Regions from separate parts of the Paenibacillus sp. FSL H8-0168 genome, predicted to be linked through region 2. Evidence: a T-box and tRNA genes for the amino acid it is inferred to sense, from the RefSeq annotation. Region 2 holds a T-box; the other regions hold tRNA genes.

Region 1 (3,224 bases), 2.0 Mb from region 2:
GCTCCTTGTATTGATGTGCTTTCTTTGATGTAGTTGATCTGACGGTTAACATGAGCCGCGCATCCTGCAGGATGTGCAGTCGTACATATAAAACCACGGATTTTCGGTTTAATAATCATTGCAAGGGTCCCCCTACTTTAGCATTCATTTAATATGGATGTAATGGTTGTCCAGTCATAACTATATAGCAAATCAGCTTGCGGCTCAACACATAACATAACACTTGAAGACAGCCGAAGAAAACTACCGTAAACATCATAGTCTGCAACGCTTTTTTACTCCACTATTGATTTTGAATCATTTTCTAACAACATCACATCTTCTCCTTGCTGTTGTCTTATTTGGATATTAGCCCTTCCCCAAGAACACATTAAGTCAATAATTTCATTTGCTGTAATTCCATATTCCGTTATATAATACTCCACTTTTGGAGGCATTTGATTATACACATGTCTACCTATGATACCATCCTTTTCAAGTTCGCGAAGTTGCTGTATAAGAACCTTTTGAGAAATGCCTGAAATACTACGCTGTAATTCACTTGTCCTTTTTCTACCAGACATTAATAAACATATGATTAATGATTTCCATTTACCTCCGATGATCTCAAGTGTTGCTTCTATGCCTAAATTATATTGTTTCATAGTACCACCTCTTCAACGCTAAAAATAACAAAGTTTATCTAATTAATTCTATAATCGCATATCTTCACTTTAAGTCTAATGCATACTTTCAAGTAACTATCTTACTTTATTGTGTGTATTTACTTTTTTGAAGCATACAGAATAATAATAGAGCATCTACAAAGGCAAATATGTTACGTAAGAAAGGTGATTTATGATGAAAACTCTTGTGATTTTAGCTCATCCCAATATTGAAGATTCTAGAGTAAATCAAAGATGGAAACAAGAATTACTTCAATATACCAATGAAATTACAATTCATGAGATTTATAAAGAGTATCCAAACTGGAGCATTGATGTTTTGAAAGAACAACAGCTACTTGAAGCATACGATAATGTCATATTTCAATTCCCTTTGTATTGGTATAGTTACCCTCCTTTATTAAAAAAGTGGTTCGATGATGTTTTTACCCATGGATGGGCTTATGGTTCAAAGGGTGATAAGTTAAAAGGAAAGAAGCTAGGGATAGCCATGTCCATTGGCGATAAAAAAGAAAATTACTTACCTACTGGTTCCGTTTCTTTTACTGTAGATGAAGTTATAGCACCTTTTAAGGCAAGCGCAGTGCATGTTGGCGCCATAACATTACCCTATTTCGCTGTCTTCGGAGCCTCGTTTCAAGCAAGCGACGAAGACATTGATCAGAGTGCAAAAGACTATATTAAATATATATTTCAGTATAAATAAAATAGTTATAATGGTACGCGCAGCTTAACCATATAAAAACAGGCTCTTGGTGGCATCCAGCCAATCCAAGAACCTGTAAATGTTAGGCTATGATGCGGTCGAGAGGACTCGAACCTCCACGGGGGGTTAGCCCACACGGACCTGAACCGTGCGCGTCTGCCAATTCCGCCACGACCGCATATTATGTATTCACACCGATGTTTTTCAATCACGGTAATTTAGATTATATCTTCCATAGAACATAAAATCAAGCTATTTTTATATTATATTTTCTATGAATCATTTCCGTAAATATAAGAAAATCACTGGATATCACAAACCAGATATGGTAAAATGGGTCCATCAGGAAAGGAGGTGCGTCAACATCAATAATCACATGTTGAGCGTATCCCTTACCCGGTCCGTTATTCTCTAATTTACAGAGTTGACGGAGGCGCGGGATACGGATCAAAGCTTTAAATAAGCGCCACGGGTAGAAAGACCGTCCTCGGACGGTCTTTTTTATTTCAGCATCATCTATAAGATTACATACTGCACTGTGAAAGAGGAGATACGATGTCGATTAGACCCGCAAATGTGGAAGAGCTCAACGAGTTGGCAGCCATCTGGCTAGATGCTTCCATAGAAGCCCATCATTTTATTGCTCCGCAGTATTGGGCATCACAAGTTACCGAGATGGAAAACAGGTACCTTCCTCTCGCTCAAAACTACGTTATCATACAAGATGATCATAGCATTGGCGGCTTCGTCTCCATGTTGGATGGATACTTGGCGGCTCTGTTTATACGTGTTGATTCTCAAAGAAAAGGCTATGGCAAGTTACTACTAGATTGGATCAAGAAGCAACATGATGAGATTCAATTAAAGGTATACCAGTCGAACACGAAAGCATTTAACTTCTATACTAAAAATGGATTTACCATTCAAGCGGAATCTGTTGATGCCGAAACTGACGAGAAAGAATTTGTAATGGTATGGACAAAACATGAACGATAATGAAGCACCTAGCACCTTTAGCCTAGTAGTACAAAGGCTCTGCTCCCGTAGAAATACGGCGTAAGCAGAGCCTTTTACTTTTATCTATTACAACTAAGTGTCTAGTCTCCTATTTAAGCCATAAACCTCGGCATATAGAATCTCTTTAAACGGAGCAAAATCCTGTTCAGCCAGCGCACCTGGATAGCTCATTATTTGAAGCCGCAGATCAGCCTGTCCTTCTCTTAAAGGAGGCTGTACATAGTCAAAATGGTTCAGATGAAACCCCAAACGTTCATAAAAACCAATTCTTCTCCGAGTCCATTCATCCACTGGTGGCTCAACCTCCAGTACTACCGGTTTACCGGACTGTGAAATAAACTTGCTCATAAGCTCTTTACCTAACCCGCCACCTCGTATAGCCGAATCTACGGCAATATGCTCTACAAACCGAAAATCTGTAAACTCCCATCCCGCCAAAAAAGCAATTGTTTGCCCTTGTTCGTCCTTTTGGGTAAGTAAACGATAACATGGATGATGAAGCAGAGCCCTCTGTGACTCGAATGTCCTGCATTCCGTTTCAGGAAAAGAAGCCTCCATAATCGCATATACTTGAGAGAATTCAAGTTCATTCATTTATACTTTCAACTCCTCTAACGTTAACTTGTTGGTCTACTAATGTCATTTGCATTAGGGCTCTAACCCTTTAGACCTTGTTTAATTCCATAAGCGTCAGCAATATGTGTTCCAACAGCTCTGGAATGTCTTCCATCTGATCTTCGTTAATTTGTCTGGAAAATCGGAGTTCAATCCTATTTTGGTATGTAGATGTCTTCTCTCCGTAAATCTGACTAAGCGTTTGTACCGGTCCAAGATCG
Region 2 (3,224 bases):
CAACAACTTCCTGCCCATTGCGGCATTGTATTCGTCTCGCGGCGTGCTTTCATACCTGTCTCAGGATCAATGGTTTCCACCCAATCTGTTGCGTTCGCCAGCGGGGATTCACCTGTACCTGAAGGCTTGATATTGTCCATCTCCGGCAGTACGAGCGGAAGTTGGTCCTCAGGAACCGTTTTGATCGTTCCATCCTCCAGATGAATTACCGGAATCGGCTCGCCCCAATAGCGTTGACGGCTGAACAGCCAGTCACGCAGGCGGTAGGTGACTTTGCCGTGTCCTTTGCCCTCGGCTTCCAGCCATTCAATCATCTTCGGAATCGCTTCCTCGTTGGTAAGTCCATTCAGCGGGCCTGAATTGACATGCGGTCCATCCTCAGTATATGGCTCATTAGCCACATCTCCACCTTGGACAACCTCAATGATATTCAATCCGAATTGCTTGGCAAATTCCCAGTCACGCGCATCGTGAGCAGGTACAGCCATAATCGCTCCAGTTCCGTAGCCTGCCAGTACATAGTCAGCAATCCAGATCGGCAGCTTTTCGCCGTTCACCGGGTTCACTGCATAAGCTCCTGTGAATACGCCTGTTTTATCCTTGGCCAGATCCGTACGCTCCAGATCGCTTTTACGAGCAGCTTGTTCACGGTACTGTTGTACAGCATCCTTTTGCTCAGGCGTAGTGATAATATCCACCAATTCCTGCTCTGGTGCCAGCACACAGTAGCTTGCGCCGAACAGTGTATCTGGGCGGGTTGTAAATACTGTGAGTTGCTCGTCATAGCCTTCAATTGGAAAACGAACCTCAGCCCCGGTAGACTTACCGATCCAGTTCCGCTGCATATCCTTAATACTCTCAGACCAATCCAGTTCCTCCAGATCATCCAGCAGACGATCCGCGTATTCCGTAATTTTCAGCATCCATTGACGCATTGGTTTACGGACGACCGGATGACCGCCACGCTCACTCTTGCCGTCAATAACTTCTTCATTCGCCAGCACTGTTCCCAGCGCTGGGCACCAGTTCACGGGTACTTCAGCTACATATGCAAGGCCGCGCTTGTACAGCTGGATGAAGATCCACTGTGTCCATTTGTAATAATCAGGGTCCGTCGTGCTGATTTCACGATCCCAGTCGTAGGAGAAGCCGAGCGATTTGATTTGACGGCGGAAGTTATTTACGTTTTTCACCGTAATTTCGCGTGGGTGCTCCCCTGTATCCAGCGCATGCTGCTCGGCAGGCAGACCGAAGGCGTCCCAACCCATCGGATGCAATACGTTGTAGCCGCGCATTCTTTTATAACGTGAAACAATATCCGTAGCTGTGTAGCCCTCTGGGTGGCCTACATGCAGGCCGGCTCCAGATGGGTACGGAAACATATCCAAAGCATAAAACTTCGGTTTGCCCGGCTCTTCCCCGGTGCGGAACGTCTTGTTCTCATCCCAATATTTCTGCCATTTTGGTTCAATACTTTGCGGTTGATAGCCGTGCTTCGGCTGTGTGTCTGTCATTGTCTTTTCCTCCTCAAACGGTATGCAACAAAAAAACCTCTGCATCCCGTAGCGTGTCAGCGCTAGGGACGAGAGGTTATATTCCCGTGGTACCACCCTAGTTAGCAGAAAGCGTTCTTCGCGTTCTACTCCCTTTGCACCTGATAACGGAGGTGATCCGATGCGGGTTAATAACAGGATACAAGCACCTGTAAAGGCGTTCCTGCGTTGGACGCATATCTCCGAGGCGAGTTCACTTTGCGCTGTCAACCGGCTTGCACCACCCGCCGGCTCTCTATATGTCCAGACAAAGCTACTATTCCTCATCAGCGATTGTTTAACCGTTAATAATGGCACTATTATATTGAAAACCGCGAAAAAAGTCAAATAAGGACTATCTTTGGTGTTAAAGACCCTCTTCATACTAATTGTTCATGACACATGCATACGAATGTTTTATAATAACTTCGAATTAAATTGATGCAAATTGAGTTGAGTTGAGATAAGAAAGGTGAGCTGAGACATGGCACAGATTAAAATTTTCGGAATAAAAGAAGCTCTAAATCCAATCAAAAAGCAGCTTTCAGAGGTGATTCATTCTGCTGTGGTGGATGCATTCAAATACCCTCCAGACAAGAGGTTTCATCGTTTTTTCCCTATGGATCAGGAAGACTTTATATATGCCGATGGTCGCTCTGAGGCGTACACCATTATTGAAATCAGTATCTTTGAAGGCAGAACGACAGAAGCTAAGAAGCAGCTCATCCAGCTGTTATTCCAACGAATTATGGACCATTTTGGCATTGCTCCACAGGATCTTGAGATTACTATATTTGAAACGCCCAAACAGAACTGGGGTATTCGGGGTGTACCGGGTGATGAGCTTCAGTTGAACTATAAAGTGAATATATGAGTGCAAAAAGACGCCCTTCATGTCATCATGAAAAGCGTCTTTCTTTTCCTAAATTTGCTCAATGAGTCTTCACTATTTTACAGCAACATAAAACAGTCTCGCCGCGTCATCTTCTGCTTCTACCCATTCAAAATCCGCATATACCTTCACATCACGAAAACCTGCTTTGGACAATTCTGCTTTCATCCAGTCTGGATCATAGGCACGCTGTACATGAATTTCCTCGAAACGCTGATACAGATCGCGTCCTTCATGTTCTGCTTTCGCAAAGATACTAAGATGATGCTCAATTTCACAACGGGGAGTGTCCAACGCACATGTCCAGATATATGAGATAGAGCGATCATCCAGTACGAATGGCTGCTCTTCATCATAACGTAAAAACGTCTGGGGATGATGTACATCGAACAAGAAGGTTCCGCCAGGCTTCAGTCCAGCATGAGTTCTAAGAAAAGTAGAAATTATATCTTCTTCCTCCAACAAGTAATTCAGACAATCGCAAAAAGAAATTACAGAATCCACAGGCTCGGGTAAAATCCATTCTCTCATATCCTGCTGTATCCAGCGAACGCTTCCCTCACGAAACAATCGCTGTCCCTGGGGAGTGGTTTCCATTTTGCGACGGGCTACTGCCAGCATGTCAGAGGATAAGTCGATTCCAGACACTTCGAAGCCCGAGTTAACTAGGGGAATCGTAATCGAACCCGTTCCACAGCCCAGTTCGGCCACCGTATGCGGCATACCGTACTGATCCCAAGCCTGCCGTGCAAAGCGTAACCAGTCCGGGTACGGCATGTCCTGCATCAGCTCATCATACA
Region 3 (3,224 bases), 2.5 Mb from region 2:
GGCGGAATATTGTGTGTCTCACAAAATGTTTTCTGATCCAGTCGAAGTTCGACAAGCCGTTGTTTGATGGCCCACCCGAAGGAGGTGACAGGCATTTTGTTGTTCAAGAGAAATCGCCCCTTACGGATTCTTGCGGAATAATTGGTGTGTTATAATAATCATCAGTAAACATGTTAGAATTAACCATCTGACACTATGATACACTTTTATACGTGTTTTTACAATCGTAAATGCGTCTTTTTGTTGAATTAATTACTTAATTAAGTGCTAGGTGGTTCTGATAATCTGTCTAGAGTCTGCTAATGGTGTGAATTGCGATTATATGTGGATAAAAAACACTCTGCCACCTGAGGAAAGGGACAGAGTGTTTTTCGTGTTGTGACCACATTGGCGAAACGACGCATCAGGGGGATGCTGGAAGGCGTTTGAATAGACCTGGGGAGGAAGACAGTCTAGGTTCATCCAAGCTCATATAAAGAGGTAGAGTGATGTAGGAGCTGGACCAATGTCTGTGAAGAAAGCGACGCTGAGATGCAGTTGGCTCAGGTTGGTTAAGCTTCTTCCAGGCAGAGAGCAGCTCGCTTGTCATACGTTCCATAAGAGGGTTCTTTTCCTCATAAGGAGGATTGAGTAGTTTGAAGGCATCTTCCACACAGAAGGACACCGCTGCGCTAAGATAGCCGTGAACGGTCTGTTCTACATCGTTTCCGAGGAGGAAGTTAATCCAGGTGTGAACGGTAGCGAGTGTGCCAATCGCATTGTATTGAATGAGTATGGATTCCAACTGGTCAAATTCAAGCCAAGGATAAAGAGCCTTAGCGAGCTTGAGTAGACGCTGACCGGATAGACGAAACTCCTTCACATGCTGCAAGGAGGGACGTTGGGTATGCAGCATCTTATCGATGAGAGCGATCCGCCAACTGTCATTCTGCTGGATGGCGACATACAGACTTTTGATAGCCATGCCGTCAACGGTTGTACATTGAGGATACAAATCATCCAGCATGTAATGTTCCAGGTCTTGTAGACTGTTCAAATGTCCGCTGCGGAATAGTTTCTCCAGTTCGTTAAAACGGGTGAAGCCACCAACAGGTAGGGAAGGGTCCAACAATAATGCATAGTTCAGCAAGCGGTTGCCTTTATGCAGGGCGGTTCGCCTCCTCGAAGTGAATCCTTATGTTATGTTATTTTACTCTTTACTTGGGGGGACGAAAGATATTCGAAATATATGTAATATATATTTACATTTAAGTAGCTTTTGTGTCAAATTAAATATTCTTATCGCTCATATATGTTAGTTAAAATAACATATAAAATAATTATTATATTTTTGTTTACAAATAGTTGATGAGAGAGTATAATAAATCTGTTGCCTCATTACATTATGATTTGCGGTCGTGGTGGAATGGCAGACACGCTATCTTGAGGGGGTAGTGGGCGTACGCCCGTGGAGGTTCGAGTCCTCTCGACCGCATTATATGCAAGACCTAGTTAAAAAAGCATCCTGACACGATTTACGTGAAGGGATGCTTTTTTTGTTAAGCATTTTTCGTTATATTCTTTAGCCACGGAAGCCACGGTTGCAACAGGTCGTTTATTAACTGTGATAATGAAGAATGTCAGTTTTGCTGCAAAAGCTTCTCTATATCTCCCGCCAGCTTATCTGGAGTGGTTTGCGGTGCATAGCGCTTAAATACGTTACCTTCTCTTGTAATTAAGAATTTAGTAAAATTCCATTTGATCGCTTTGGACCCTAACACCCCCGGAGCTGTTTGGGTCAGGTAGCGAAATAAGGGGTGTGCTTGATCGCCATTGACATCTGTTTTGGCGAACATCGGAAAGGTAACCCCATAATTGATCTGGCAAAACTCGGAAATCTCCTCGCTGGAACCTGGCTCTTGTTTGGCAAACTGATTGCTGGGAAATCCCAAAATCTCGAGCCCCTGTTCATGGTACTGGTCATATAGCTCTTGTAGCGCTTTGTATTGGGGGGTTAACCCACATTTGCTGGCAGTGTTCACGATAAGCAGAACGTTCCCTTCATATGTGGATAACGGAATTTGTTTCCCTTGCAGGGTTTGCGCATCATATTCATAAACGGTCATAGTATCTCTCCTTATTCAATATTCAACAATTAAATTGTAAGCAATTAAAAACAAGGTTGCAAGTCTGGAAAAGCTGTATCAAGCCTTTAGCCGCTGTAAAATCGTATTTTGTTTAAAACAGTAAATCGCACCGCAAATGAAGCGAATTAAGGTGTTTCTTCTTATAAAAGAGGGTTCAATCGGTGTTTAGCTGGTACATATAGCGTATTTTCTTCTCTTTTTACAAAAAATGGCCAAAAACGCTTTACCCTACGCCAATATTGACATGCTTGTCATTTTCAAAAAGGGATGAAAAACAGAGATTGAAGGAGCTGTGAGAAGCATAGTTTCATTGTAAGCGTTATTATTAATCTTCTATGCTCTAAAGGCCGATTTATAACCCCGCAGTTGAGCTTTACAGTCTTCCATGCGCGGGTGTATGATTCAAGACGTAATTTCAAATTAACTTGAATGAAGCAACAACGAAATGTCTATAGCGCTGAATTTTGCAGTTGCAAAAGCGGGGGAACCAATCGAGACTGTACGGCTTGCCGGGTGTCTCATGGGGTGAATTTTCCGGTCAAGTGCCAGAAATAGGGCGACTCTCACGTCCGAATCCGACAGCTAACCTCGTAAGCGTACAGGGAGAGGCAACAAACCGCCGTGTGCAGCCATGGTTTATTTTATCATGGATATGTCAGAAGCCGGAGGAAAGCCTTTTTCCTTCGGCTTCTTTTTGTTGTCTTTTTATACCGGGAGAGGAGCTACTGATGGAAGGTCGGTTAATTATTGTCACTGCACCGAATGAAGCGGGCAGAAGTTTTGTGAAATTGCTTATTTTCAAAAAATTGGCGTTTGCAGTTCTGACGAATAGCGCCCAGGAGGAACGACAGCTCAAAAAAATGGGTGTGGAGCACATTGTCCGCATCAATACCATGCAAGCGGGAAAATGGAATTTTCCAAAAAAAGAAATTGGTAGTGTGTATTTGTTCGAGAACAGCTTGAATCTGACTTGCCGTTTCCTACAAATATGTCGACCACTAACATCGGAATCGATCTATGTTATTACACACGGCTGTAATCCACAAGGAATTTATCGGGGATTGGGAGCGGACCATGTGATCTACACATTGAACGGAG
Region 4 (3,224 bases), 1.9 Mb from region 2:
ATCTTTTGAATAAAATTCAGCATCCTGCTGTAATTGTAGAAACTGGATTTATCAGTAACGAACAGGACAGAGCTATACTTTCCGAGGATCGTGGTCAAAAAAGCATTGCCGAAGCTATTGCCGAAGGCATTATTGCGCATCTGACGGCATGGTAGTGTTGGTGGCTGGGTCTCCCGTCCATCCCCATACAGCTCGTACCAAATCGCTAATACCCACAAATTTGGCGTGCTCCTTTAGCTTGGGAACCGACGAATGAAGAGCGGAGGATGTGTACATACCAGACACGCCGACGTGCCCAATCGTTACGCAGGTGTTGTGCTCATCCAGCCATTCAACCACTTTTGTAAGTTGCCGATTCACATGGGCGAGGTTATGGACATCATCCAGAAAAACATCATTTCGTACTGGTGGCATTCCCTTTTTAGCGGCAAGCTCAGGGACCACTGACCAATAATTAGTACGGCTATCGACAAAAAATAGTCCATGCTCCTTACAAACATCAAGAACAATGGACATAATGCGCTTATCCGAAGTGACCTTTGAACCCATGTGGTTGTTCATCCCTATCGCATAAGGAACATCCTTAATGGCTGCTGTCACCTTCGCACGTACTTCTTCATCCGTCATATTAGCCTTAATTGCTCCAGGCCCAAGCCATTCGGGCTTCCCCTGCTTTGGCTCCATTGGAAGATGGACGATGACATCATGACCGCGCTTATGCGCTTCCATAGCGTCCTGCTTGGTTGTAGGCAGGAAGGGCATCACAGCAACGGTAATCTTAACGGGTAAATTTAAAATTTGCTCAGTTCCTTTCATATTGTTTCCCAGATCGTCAATAATGACAGCAACCATCTTTTGCGGCTCGTCCTGTTTGTCTATTGCTTCTGCAACACCAGTACTACAGACCATGAATAACATGCATACCGAAATACAGAGTACTACGGTTCTTCGCATTTTGGAGCTTGAATGGAATACAGGTACATAAGCTGGCTCTTTCCGAGCGCGAGATTCCTTTAAAGCCTTTTTTATTATATTTCTCATGTGCAGCTTCCGTCGTGTACTCATTGCAGGTCAGCCTCCTTCTCTGTCCCTTCATTGTGTGAGTAACGTCGTCTAAATATGTATAAGGCAGATCCATGGAATAATCCCTGATCTGCCTTATCGTGCGTAGAAACGTATGTTAAAGCCGCTTACCAGTTCTTATCAATAAATTCATCACGACCTGATTGGACCCGATCTTCCTTATAGTGCTTCACGTTTTTCTTGTGGTAATCCTGATGATAATCCTCTGCAGGATAAAAAATCGAAGCAGGAAGAATCTCCGTTACAATTGGCTTATCAAAGCGTCCACTTTGTGCCAACTGCTCCTTGGACTGTTGTGCAAGCTCACGTTGCTGCTCTGTATGATAAAAAATTGCGGGTTTATACTGTGTACCCCGGTCCTGAAATTGACCTTCCCCGTCGGTAGGATCTGTTTGCGGCCAATATAATTCGAGCAGCTTTTCATAAGGAAACAGCTCAGGCTCAAAAGTAATCTGCACCACCTCGTAGTGACCTGTAGTTCCTGTTTTAACCTGCTCGTAGGTCGGATCGGCGATCGTTCCTCCAGTGTATCCTGACACAATGCCATGAATGCCCGGCTGTTCTTCAAACGGAGTCACCATACACCAGAAGCATCCACCTGCAAAAGTCGCTTTCTCCATCTTACATCCAACCTTTCAATAACTTCATCTTAAAATTTTCTATCATATCTGGAAATCCATAGTTTGCGGGAAGACAAGAAACGTGTTCAGCTTAAACTATGAGCAAATCCCTGGAAATATAAGAAAAAGGTCTCTAAAACTGCTACGAGAGCAATTCTATAGACCTTTTCTGATAGATGCGGTCGAGAGGACTCGAACCTCCACGGGGGGTTAGCCCACACGGACCTGAACCGTGCGCGTCTGCCAATTCCGCCACGACCGCATATAAGTTGTCGTTTATCCTCGAAAGATTAATCTTTCTTAGCGACAAGATAGATCATACCATGCTCATATCAAGATGTCAAACCTTTTATATTTGTTATTTTCCTCTTGATAAAAAAGGAATAATAAACTAAAATAAGAACATAAGTTCTCATAAACGAAGGTTCCTTTTCTTCATTCGGTTATGAATTATCATCACATTTTCCTAAGGCGGTGAATGGTTATGATCTCTTCAGATACTACTCAGCATGAATGGTCTCTTGTGAAAAGTTATCTACTCCTTACCTTTATTCAAAAAGTATTTGAGCGGGACAGCCTAATTCTTGAAGAAAGCGGTATGCTGAAAACCCCTGGTCTTTATGTCGAAATGGTTAACGCAGGTGTAGATCGTACCGGGATCCTGCTGTCTGAAATAAAACATGAATTTAATAAATATCACATTCATGTTCTGGACATACAACAAAACCACTCCGGCGTTCACGCCACCTATATAAGTAAAGGCAATAAAGAGCAGTTCAGTATGGCAATGCCAGCATTCCGCAAAGAAATGTATGAGCGGATGCGAGCATATCTCGGGCTCTCAACCTCTATGCCCCATACAGCTGCCCTTCCTTTACTAGAGAAACATCGCCCCGAATTACCAAACAATACAACATCCAAACCTCTACGCATCGTTGAACGAAGTTTGGTTACATCCTCTTTGGCTTATAAGCGTAAAATGTCTCGCCCTGCTGCTTTTGCCGCAAGCAGAAGAGCATAATCCCCGCACAACCAACACGCAAAAGAAAAGCTTCCGCAGACACCAAGTGTGCGCGGAAGCTCCTTTCCATATTCATCATATATCCAAATCGATCTATAACCGCTATGACGAAGTATAAGCACATCAATTAATGATTCGCCTTATTGCAACGCCTTCTGTACACGCGTTACCCCTTGGCTTAGAGCATGTCCTCCACCTACTGCTGCGGCTACAGCAATGGTCTCCATAATTTCCTGATCACTGGCTCCTTTGGACCGCGCCTCGTCCACGTGATAAAACGTGCATACCTCATTGTTGGCAAATAAGCCAATGCCTAGCGCAATCAGTTGCTTGGTTTTCTCATCTAAGCTGCCGGCTTGAAAGCACTCTCCGGTAAAACGATGATATGCATGAACTACCTCGGGCAACTGATCTTCCAAATGGCTGATTTGATCCTTGTATGCATGTACTTTTTCGTCCATAACCGTCATTGACACAGCACGTCCTCTCTGTTGGATTTT

What was found. The T-box of region 2 lies ahead of leuS (leucine--tRNA ligase). A T-box ahead of a tRNA ligase gene usually reads a tRNA of that ligase, here a tRNA-Leu.
Region 1: it has a tRNA-Leu gene. The T-box ahead of leuS (leucine--tRNA ligase) is inferred to sense a tRNA for this amino acid. The anticodon was not compared.
Region 3: it has a tRNA-Leu gene. The T-box ahead of leuS (leucine--tRNA ligase) is inferred to sense a tRNA for this amino acid. The anticodon was not compared.
Region 4: it has a tRNA-Leu gene. The T-box ahead of leuS (leucine--tRNA ligase) is inferred to sense a tRNA for this amino acid. The anticodon was not compared.

What each region holds. Positions count from the first base shown of each region.
Region 1 covers NZ_CP151948.1:1,983,443-1,986,666, reverse strand. The annotation lists gene fabV (enoyl-ACP reductase FabV) at 1-119, opposite strand, end outside; gene MHI21_RS09340 (helix-turn-helix domain-containing protein) at 276-644, opposite strand; gene MHI21_RS09335 (NAD(P)H-dependent oxidoreductase) at 841-1,371, shown strand; tRNA gene MHI21_RS09330 (tRNA-Leu) at 1,465-1,549, opposite strand; gene MHI21_RS09325 (N-acetyltransferase) at 1,927-2,367, shown strand; gene MHI21_RS09320 (GNAT family N-acetyltransferase) at 2,461-2,982, opposite strand; gene MHI21_RS09315 (hypothetical protein) at 3,053-3,224, opposite strand, start outside.
Region 2 covers NZ_CP151948.1:3,947,475-3,950,698, forward strand. The annotation lists gene leuS (leucine--tRNA ligase) at 1-1,514, opposite strand, end outside; T-box leader at 1,576-1,832, opposite strand; gene MHI21_RS17370 (tautomerase family protein) at 2,017-2,406, shown strand; gene MHI21_RS17375 (class I SAM-dependent methyltransferase) at 2,479-3,224, opposite strand, start outside.
Region 3 covers NZ_CP151948.1:1,473,756-1,476,979, forward strand. The annotation lists gene MHI21_RS06800 (Rha family transcriptional regulator) at 1-107, opposite strand, end outside; gene MHI21_RS06805 (urease accessory UreF family protein) at 404-1,129, opposite strand; tRNA gene MHI21_RS06810 (tRNA-Leu) at 1,392-1,474, shown strand; gene MHI21_RS06815 (glutathione peroxidase) at 1,620-2,105, opposite strand; cyclic di-AMP (ydaO/yuaA leader) riboswitch at 2,572-2,739, shown strand; gene MHI21_RS06820 (hypothetical protein) at 2,855-3,224, shown strand, end outside.
Region 4 covers NZ_CP151948.1:2,065,481-2,068,704, reverse strand. The annotation lists gene MHI21_RS09780 (N-acetylmuramoyl-L-alanine amidase) at 1-155, shown strand, start outside; gene MHI21_RS09775 (divergent polysaccharide deacetylase family protein) at 130-1,065, opposite strand; gene msrA (peptide-methionine (S)-S-oxide reductase MsrA) at 1,191-1,703, opposite strand; tRNA gene MHI21_RS09765 (tRNA-Leu) at 1,881-1,965, opposite strand; gene MHI21_RS09760 (hypothetical protein) at 2,188-2,724, shown strand; gene MHI21_RS09755 (carboxymuconolactone decarboxylase family protein) at 2,865-3,194, opposite strand.